Regions from separate parts of the Plantactinospora sp. ZYX-F-223 genome, predicted to be linked through region 4. Evidence: riboswitches for the same ligand, from Rfam matches in the RefSeq annotation. Region 4 holds a riboswitch; each other region holds the start of a gene.
What was found. Region 4 has a riboswitch for cyclic di-AMP ahead of AAH979_RS37520 (C39 family peptidase). Riboswitches for the same ligand answer to the same signal wherever they lie in the genome.
Positions count from the first base shown of each region.

Region 1: linked by a shared signal. The riboswitch ahead of AAH979_RS28335 (hypothetical protein) and the one ahead of AAH979_RS37520 (C39 family peptidase) in region 4 are both predicted to bind cyclic di-AMP.
Region 2: linked by a shared signal. The riboswitch ahead of AAH979_RS06915 (hypothetical protein) and the one ahead of AAH979_RS37520 (C39 family peptidase) in region 4 are both predicted to bind cyclic di-AMP.
Region 3: linked by a shared signal. The riboswitch ahead of AAH979_RS21965 (hypothetical protein) and the one ahead of AAH979_RS37520 (C39 family peptidase) in region 4 are both predicted to bind cyclic di-AMP.

Region 1 is NZ_JBDJAV010000031.1:67,583-69,774, reverse strand. It holds gene AAH979_RS28340 (cellulose-binding domain-containing protein) at 1-212, shown strand, start outside; gene AAH979_RS28335 (hypothetical protein) at 324-1,328, opposite strand; cyclic di-AMP (ydaO/yuaA leader) riboswitch at 1,434-1,561, opposite strand; gene AAH979_RS28330 (cation diffusion facilitator family transporter) at 1,811-2,192, opposite strand, start outside.
Region 2 is NZ_JBDJAV010000005.1:110,965-113,156, forward strand. It holds gene AAH979_RS06910 (glycoside hydrolase family 65 protein) at 1-228, shown strand, start outside; gene AAH979_RS06915 (hypothetical protein) at 328-1,356, opposite strand; cyclic di-AMP (ydaO/yuaA leader) riboswitch at 1,359-1,490, opposite strand; gene AAH979_RS06920 (DUF6506 family protein) at 1,804-2,192, shown strand, end outside.
Region 3 is NZ_JBDJAV010000021.1:111,341-113,532, forward strand. It holds gene AAH979_RS21960 (O-acetyl-ADP-ribose deacetylase) at 1-242, opposite strand, end outside; gene AAH979_RS21965 (hypothetical protein) at 339-1,358, opposite strand; cyclic di-AMP (ydaO/yuaA leader) riboswitch at 1,362-1,495, opposite strand; gene AAH979_RS21970 (SDR family oxidoreductase) at 1,749-2,192, opposite strand, start outside.
Region 4 is NZ_JBDJAV010000060.1:40,888-43,079, forward strand. It holds gene AAH979_RS37515 (DUF2269 domain-containing protein) at 29-625, shown strand; cyclic di-AMP (ydaO/yuaA leader) riboswitch at 788-931, shown strand; gene AAH979_RS37520 (C39 family peptidase) at 937-1,722, shown strand; gene AAH979_RS37525 (NADP-dependent oxidoreductase) at 2,082-2,192, opposite strand, start outside.

The sequences.
Region 1 (2,192 bases), on a different contig from region 4:
GCCGGCTCTCCACCTGGGTCAACGGCACCGCGGTGACCGGGCTGACCGCCGACGGTACGCCCACACACGACGTCGACGGACAGTGGTACAACCGGGCCAACTGGCGGCCGAGCCTCACCGACCTGCGGCTGGGCTGGGAGAGCTACGGCGAGGGCGCCGACACGCTCTGGTTCGACGACGTGGCGCTCGGCTCGACCCGGATCGGCTGCTGACCGGTGCACCCGGTCGGGGTTCCGGCCGGGTGCGAACCGAGAACCGCCGGCACTGCCCAGGGGTGGCGGGCGGTGCCGGCGGTCCGCGATCGGTGCCTCAGGTGCGGTCGATCAGTTCATCGACAGGTGCACGTGGTTGGTGTGGTCGCTGGACGGGTCACCGTTGCCCCCGTTGTACGTCTTCCAACCGCTGCTCGGCAGCCAGATCTGCTTGAACCAGATCACGTACAGCACGCCCAGTCGATCGGCGTTTCGCACGAAGTACGCCGCCAGGTTGTTGCCGTACGTCCGGTCGCCGCCGGTCGCCACCCCGCCGAACCCGTTCCGCTGGGCGGCGAAGTCGCACGCCTGCCCCTTCGGATGCTCGCCGCTGCCACCACTGCGGAAGCAGGAGACGAACCGGGTGAAGCCGGCCGCCTGGGCCTGCTTCAGCGCGTGCAGCGTCCGCGCGGTGATGCAGCCGCTGGTGGTCGGGTCGTCGAGACTGCACGACTCGTCGGGGAAGGAGCCGTCGGGATTGCGGGGTGCCGGTCGCGCCGACCCGCCGCCGCTGCCGCTGATCCCCGAGCCGGCGCCGCCGCTGTTGTTCGCCGCCGCCAAGGCCCGTTCGGCCTGCTTCTTGCGGGTCTCCATCACCTCGACCTGCTTGCGCTGCTCGCCGACCTCCTTGTCGAGCGCCGCCTTGGCCTGGGTCTCCTTGTCCAGGCTCTCCCGCAACCCGCGCAACTCCCGGCTCTCGTTCGCCGAGATGGTGTCGAGTGCGGCGGCCCGGTCCACCAGACTGGTCGGAGAACCGCTGTTGAGCAGGGCGGAGACCTGCCCGAGCCGACCGGTCCGGTACGCCATGTCGGCCATCTCGGCGACCCGTTCGCTCCGGGTCGCCACCTCGGTACGCAGCGCGGCGAGCTGCTGGTTCAGTTCATTCTGCCGCTTGACGGAGTTGGCCAACCTGTTCTTGGCGGTCAGGTAGCCCTTGCTGGCGGCCTGGAGCTGCTCGCGCAGGCTGTCGGTGCCTCCGTCGATGTCGTCCCCGCCGGGTGCCGCGGCCAGCGTCCCGGGGGTCGCGTACTCCGGTGCCGCGGCGGCGGGTGCGCCGCCGAGTGCCGCGAGGACCATGCCCAGGGCGACGGCCACGGTCGTCGCGGCCTTCCGGGGCGGTCTCGTGGCTCTCCGCGCGGACGCCGGAGCCTGTCGGGTGGGTGCCAGGAACGGCATATGACAATGTCCTTCCGTCAGCCGCCGACCGGGTTAGCTGACGGGTTCGGGACGGAAGATCCCTACCGCTGGAGCGGATGCACCCCTGGTACGTGGTTCCCCGGCTCGCGTGTGCGATTAGGCGACGGCCTCCGCAGGCGCCGGAGGGCGCCGCCCGGCGGAGACCGGAGCCGAGCCTACCGGCAGTTGCCGCCCGGGGATACGTGGCGTTGCCGGAGTTAGATTCGCGATTCTCCTACTTCGCAAGGATGTATCCGGACAAAAACCTCAAGCACCGGGTCGAAACTTAAGATGCCGCTAACTATCGGTGAGCCTCGACGTCTGCTGAGGCGGAATTCCGACAGTTTCCGGCCGGCCGCGCTGTGACGCAGCGTCGCGACCGGTCACCAGTCGGTGGGCCCGCAGCCCCCGGGGGCGGTGTTCGGCTCGACCTGGAGGGTGGCGTGCGAGATGTGGAAGTCCTCGCGCAACGCCGACCGGGCCGCGGCGAGTACGGTACCGACCTCCGCGTCGCTGTCCAGCCTCAGGTGCGCCGAGGCCACCTCCATGCCGGAGGTGAGGGTCCAGACGTGCAGGTCGTGTACGTCGCAGACCCCGGGTACGCCGGCCAGCCGGGCGCGTACGGCGGCCACGTCGAGGTGCTCGGGCGCGGCCTGCACCAGGATGCGTACGGCGGTCCGGCCGAGCCGCCAGGTGCGGGGCAGGATGAACAGCCCGACCGCCAGGGCCACGATCGGATCGGCCCAGCGCCAGCCGGTCAGGATG
Region 2 (2,192 bases), on a different contig from region 4:
GGCGTGCACCTGCGGGTCGACGTCCGGCCGCGCGAGGCGACGTACGCGCTGCGCGACGGCGAGCCGGACGACGCCCTGGAGTTGCTGCACCACGGCGAGAAGGTCCGGATCACCTGCCTGGAGTCGGTGACCCGGCCGATCCCGCCGGCCCGCCCGGTGGGCCCGCAACCCGCCCAACCGGCCGGTCGGGCGCCCGCCCGCCGTGCTCCCGAAGGCGAGCCGACCTGACCGCCGGCCGGGAAACCCCGAGATCTTGACGACTTCTCGCCGCCCCGGCGGTCCCAACCGCAAGACGTCGTCAAGATCTGATCGGCACCCCGACGGGACCTAGACCAGCGACAGGTGTACGTGGTTGGTGTGGTCGCTGGACGGGTCGCCGTGCGCACCGCTGTACGACTTCCAACCGGTCGTCGGCAACCAGATCTGCCGGTACCAGATCACGTACAGCACACCGATCCGGTCGGCGTTGCGGACGAAGAACGCGGCGAGGTTGTTGCCGTAGGTCCGGTTGGCGCCCGTCGCGGCACCCCGGAAGCCGCCCGCCTCGGCGGAGAAGTCGCAGGCCCGCCCCTTCGGGTGCTCGTAGGGGCCGCCGGAGCGGTAGCACCCGGTGAACCGGGTGAAGCCGGCCCGGCGCGCCTCGTTGAAGGCGTGCAGGGTGCGCGGGGTGACGCAGCCGGTGGTGGTCGGGTCGGGCCGGCTGCACGACTGCGGCGGCCAGGAGCCGTCGGCAGCGCGTGGCGCGGGCCGGGCCACCGGTGAGCGGGCGTTGACGAAGCCTCCGGTGGAAGCGCCGCCGACCTGAGCCAGCGTCCGCTCGGCGGCCTGCTTCTGCCGCAGCATGATGGCGAGCTGCCGGCGCTCCTCGATCACCTCGGCGTCCAGTGCCTTTTTCGCCAGGGTGGCCCGCTCCCGGGCCTGACCCAGCGCGCGCAGCGCGTCGTTGTCCCGCAGGGCCACCACCTCCAGCCCGCGGGCGCGCTCCAGGAGTTCCTCCGCCGAGCCGCTGTGCAGCAGCACCAGCACCGGGCCGATCCGGCCGGTCTGGTACGCCGTCCGGGCCACCTGCTCCACCCGAGGGCGCAGCTCGGCGATCCGTCCCTCCACCCGGCGTAGCTCGGCGGCGATCTTCGCCTGCCGAGCCTGGGCGTTGGCCAGCGCGTTCTTGGCCTGTAGGTAACCTCGGCCGGTCGATTCGAGCACGTCGCGCAGGAGCGGCGTGTCGCCTTCGTCGCCGAGAACGGCGGGGCTGTTCGCCTCCGCCGCGCCGGGCCGGAGTGCTGCTCCGGCGAGTGCGCCGAACGTGGCGAGCAGGGCCAGGGCCAGCGGTAACCGCCGACGTGTGGATCCCGTCATGCATGTCCCTCCGTCGCCCGCCTACCGAGTTAGCTGACGGGTTCGGGACGGAACAAGTCCCTACCGCGGTTGCGGACTCACCCCACCTACCTGGGTCCCCGGCTCACCCGTTGGTGATTCGGCGGCGGTCACGCCGGCGCGGAGGGGTGCGCCACCGGGCGAAACCGGGGTCAGCCTACCGGATCAACCGGGCCGACTTGGTGGATTCCGGGGTGATCCGGCGTGGAAAATTCACCCGGCCACCGATCGGGGGCCGGCGCCGCCGCAGCCGTCCATCTGGTACCGCAACCCGTATGGGTCCGGGGGGCGCCACGCGCGTGACACATCGACCGGGGGTGATTGCCGCCACACGCGGCACAATCAGGAATGTCCATGTCGGCCCGACGCTTGCAGTGATAAAGCTTGATATCAAGCTATAAGACGTCAAGCGATCATGGAGGAGCCGACATGACCACCGACCTGGTATTTGCCGAGACGTTCATCTTTCTGGAGCCCGGCACGGACCCGGCCGTCGACCGGGTGGTCGTCGACAACGCGGGCAGTCACACCCTGCTGGTCTGGGCACCGGACGGCTCTGCGGCGGCGCGGGTCGCGGCCGAGTTGGCGGCGACGGGCGTCCGCCTCATCGAGCTGTACCGCGGCTTCGACCTGGCGTCGGCCGCGCAGGTGATCGAAGCCGTCGACGGGCGGGCTCCGGTAGGCGTGGCCGGTGCCTTCGGTGCCGGGACGGCGCCCCGCGGATCGCTCAAGCGCTCGGTGACCATCTACGAACATCCGCTGGCGAACGCGGCCACCGACCGTGTCGTGCGGGAGCACGCCACCGGCGGCTGGACGGC
Region 3 (2,192 bases), on a different contig from region 4:
GGGCCGACGGTGTGGATGACGTGCCGGACCGGCGGGTCGAGGTCGAACGCCGGGGTCGCCACCGCCTCGCCGGGCGCGCAGGGGCCGATCGCCCCGCCCGCCTCGGCCAGTCGGGGCCCGGCCGCCCGGTGGATGGCACCGTCCACGCCACCGCCGCCGAGCAGCGACTCGTTGGCCGCGGTGACGATCGCGTCCACGCGCTCCCGGGTGATGTCGCCCCGGACGACTTCGATGACGGCCATCCGCCGATGATGCCAGCCGGCGCGCGACATGTCCGCCCAACGCGACCGCCCCGTCACCTGGCGGGCAGGTGACGGGGCGGTCGGGGTGGCTCGGGCCTACAGCATGGAGACGTGCACGTGGTCGGTGTGGTCACTCGGACCGCTGTAGGAACTCCAGCCCTCGTCCGGGAACCAGATCTCCTTGTACCAGATCACGTAGAGGATGCCGAGCCGGTCCGCGTTGCGGATCAGGAACGCGGCCAGGTCGTTGCCGTACTTCATCTGGTCGTCGTTGGCGGCCCGGCTGAAGCCGGAATTGCGCAGCGACCAGTCGCAGGCGCGGCCCTTCGGATGCTCGAACGGACCACCGGGCCGGAAGCAGCCGACGAACCTCTTGAAGCCCGCCCGGCGCACCTCGTTGTACATGTGCAGCGTCCGGGCGGTGATGCAGCCGCCGGTGGTCGGGTCGTCCCGGTTGCAGGGCAGCCCCGGGAAGCCGTCCGCCATCCCCGGCCCGGGCCGGGCGACCGGCGAGGTTGCCGCCACCAGACCCTTGTCGGGGCGCGAGTTGCCGCCCACCAGGGCGAGCGCCTTCTTCGCGTCCGACTGCTGCTTCTTGATGATCTTCTCTTGCGCGGCCTGCTTGGCGACCTCCTCGTCGATCGCCTTCTTGGCCGCGCCGACCTCGTCCCGCGCCGCGTTGAGCGCCCGGAGCTTGCTGTTGTTGAACAGGTTCAGCTCGTTGAGCGCCGAAGCCCGCTCCATGAACGAATCGGACGAGTCGGCAGAGCCGTTGCTCAGCAGCATCGCGATGGCGCTGAGCTTGCCGCTGCGGTAGGACTCGGCCGCGATCTCGCTCGCCTCCGGAGTGAGTGCCGCCAGCCGGGCCTCCGCCTGCTTCAACTGGTTGCCGAGCTGCTGCTGCCGCCGCTGGGACTTGGTGCGTTCGGCCTTCGCTTCGGCGAGCCGCTTACCTGCGCTGGCGAGCACGTCCCCGAGCACCGGCGAGTCGGCCTCTTCCTGAGGGGCCGGTTTCGGCGCGGGCGCCGCCGACGCCTCCGACGGAACCACGACCAGAGCTGCGGCGGTGAGCAGTGCCAGGGCAGTCGCCAGCCTTCGGCGTAGGGGTGCCCTCACATGTATCCCTTCCGTCGGCCGCCGACCGGGTTAGCTGACGGGTTCGGGATGGAAGTGGTCCCTACCGCTGTCGCGGATTCACCCCAGGGGTGCGTGGGTCCCCGGCTCGCCGTGTGGCGATTAGGCGGCGATCAGCGCCGGACCACGCGGTATCCGGCGGCTATGAACGGCAGACAGCATACCCGGTTTCACTTCCGGAATGGCAAGACCCGTTCGCGGCTAAAGGCGTTGCGAGACAACGACTATCAGTAATCACCGCGTGTCGGACGCATCGAAGGACGTGCTTTGCCCGCCATTATCGACTAGCTGCTGTCGGCTATTTACCAAGCGCGTTCCCACCCGTCCGACGTGCGGAAACACGTCCAGGTTGGTCGGTGGGTGATTCTCCGGTCACCGCCTGCGCCAGGGCGTTGTGCCGAACAGCACACCGGCCACGGTACCGGCCGAGAGGAGACCCGCTGTCACCGCGCCCCGGTGCTGGGACAGCCAGAGTTGCGGACTCCGCGCCCGGTACGGCGTGTCGAACGCGCCGTGTGCGCCCGGGTCCGCCCCGGTGCCGTCGTCGACCGGGTGCCAGAGGTTGGCCGGTCGGCTCCGGTCGGCTGGCTGCTCCGTCTGCTGGCCGGAGTACCCGGTCCGGGCCAGGTACCGGTCGAGCAGCCCGGGCAGGCACCGGTTGCCGAGGATGGTGCCGACGGTCGAGGCGCCCACCCAGTACTCCCGCCGGCCCGGCCGGTCGGCCGCGTACATGACGGCCCGGGCCGCCAACTCGGGCTGGTAGATCGGTGGTACCGGTCGGGCCCGGTTGCGCAGCCGGGACAGCACCCAGTCGAA
Region 4 (2,192 bases):
GCAAGGGGAGGTTGAAAAAGGTTCATTGATGATGGGTCCCCGCCTGCGCCGGTTCGCGCTTACCGCGCATGTCACGTTCTCCGTCGGCTGGCTCGGCGCCGTCCTGGTCTTCGTCGTCCTCGCCGCCGTCGGGCTAGCCAACCAGGACACGCAGCTGGTACGAGCCGCCTACCTGGCGATGGAACCGGTCACCTGGTACGCCCTCGTGCCCCTGAGCATCGCCTCGCTCGTGACCGGAATCGTCCAGGCATCAGGCACCAGTTGGGGCCTCACCCGACACTACTGGGTTCTGTTCAAACTCATCCTGAACATCCTGGCCACCGCCGTCCTGCTGATGTACACGCAGACAGTCGGCCACATCGCGCAAGCGGCCACCGACCCGGCGTTGCCGGGAAACGACCTGCGTGGCTTGGGAACCTCGCCGCTGCTTCACGGGACCGCCGCGCTGCTGCTTCTGCTCGTCACCACCATCCTGTCCGTGTACAAGCCGCGCGGCGCTATCTCGTACCGGACGGACCGACGCCGCATGCGACGAGGAGCACTCGCGCTTCGACAGCGGCCTACCCAAGCCGTGCAGACGGTCGACCGCCTTCACGGCCGGTATCACCGGAGGACCCGTTCGTGACGTTTTCCAACATCCTTTACGTCGCTGCGTATACCTGGCCGGGAACGCACGCGATGTGAGTGCGGTGGCTCACATGATTGGGTGAGCGTTTGGCATCCCTGATCGGCTCCTCGTAGCCTCGGCGCCGCCTGATTCGGTTGTCAGTCATTGACCAATGGCGTCGAATCGGGCCCGCCTAATCGCTTTCAGCGAGCCGGGGACCCATCGCATCTTGGGGTGAATCCGTAGGCCAAGAGGCCAGGTAGGGCATCCTCTTTCCCCGCCCGAACCCGTCAGCTAACCCGGTCGGCGGCATGGGAAGGAGACCATGCATGCTCGAAGAACCACCGCGTAGCCTGTTCCGACCTGGCGCCCTTCGCCGGGCACAGAGGCTGGGCCTATTGTCCGCCGCCGTCGTGACAGCCGCGACAGCCGCGACAGCCGGAGCCCTGCTCAACCAACCGCCAGAGGGAACCTCCAGCGGCGCCACAGCGCAGTCACTTGTTCCGGCCGCCGCCGACCCGGACACCGGGGCGTCGACCGGTCCTGAATCCCGTTCGGTGGCACCTGCCGACGAGCCGTCACAACCGGCGCAGCCCGATGCTCCCGCAGAAAAAGTGCTCGACGCGTCCTTCGAGTATCAGCCCAACTTCTACTACTGCGGGCCCGCCGCGGTGCGTAACGCACTCAGCGCTCGTGGAATCGATGTGAGCCAGGACCAGCTTGCCCGGGGCCTGCGAACCACGGTCAACGGCACTGACTCCGCCGAGGACACGACTCGTGTGCTCAACGAGATGGTCGGAAGCAACTGGTACCGCACCCGGATGATTCCGGGGCAGGACGCGACACCCGCGCAGATGGATCGACTCCAGGCCGACGTGGTGCGGGCGACCAGCAACGGCTACGCCATCGTGGCGAACATCGCCGGCGGCGCCACCGATGCCGACGGGACGTGGCATGACTTCCCGGGCGGGCACTACATCGCACTCGTCGGCTACAGCGACGACGGGCGCATGGTGAAGGTGTCGGACTCATCGGGGATGTTCGGTCCGGCCAGCTACTGGATGAGCACAATCAACATGGCGAACTGGATCGGAACCCGCGGCTACTCCGCCTGATCACCCCACCCTTCGGCCCAAAGACGAGGTCGACGGGCAAGCTGCCGGTGGCCGGTGCAACCGCTGGCCTACCGGCAGCGTCGCCGCGACAGTGGCTACCACCTGTTCCTGAAGGCACGCCGGAATCTGCCTCTGGCGCCCCGCTGGACGCCTGTGTGGCAGCCGGGGCGGTTGCAGGTGGGGCGTTGTTGTCGGCGGGCGGGGCTGCCGTCGCGGCCTGTCACCTTCGGCGAACTGGGCCACCACGACCCGCCAGCACACCCCGCCCGATGGGAGGGCTTCCGGTAGGCCGCGTCGACCCCGGCTGGTGTCCCGCCACCGGGACGCGATCCCGGTCTGGTGCCGTGGCGACCGACTCGTCAACCTGATAACTCGATGACGAGTCGGCCCCGGACGCCGCCGGCCGCCAGGAGCCGATGGGCTTGCGCCGCATGCTCCGGCGGGAAGGTGTCGGCGACTCGGAGGCTGAG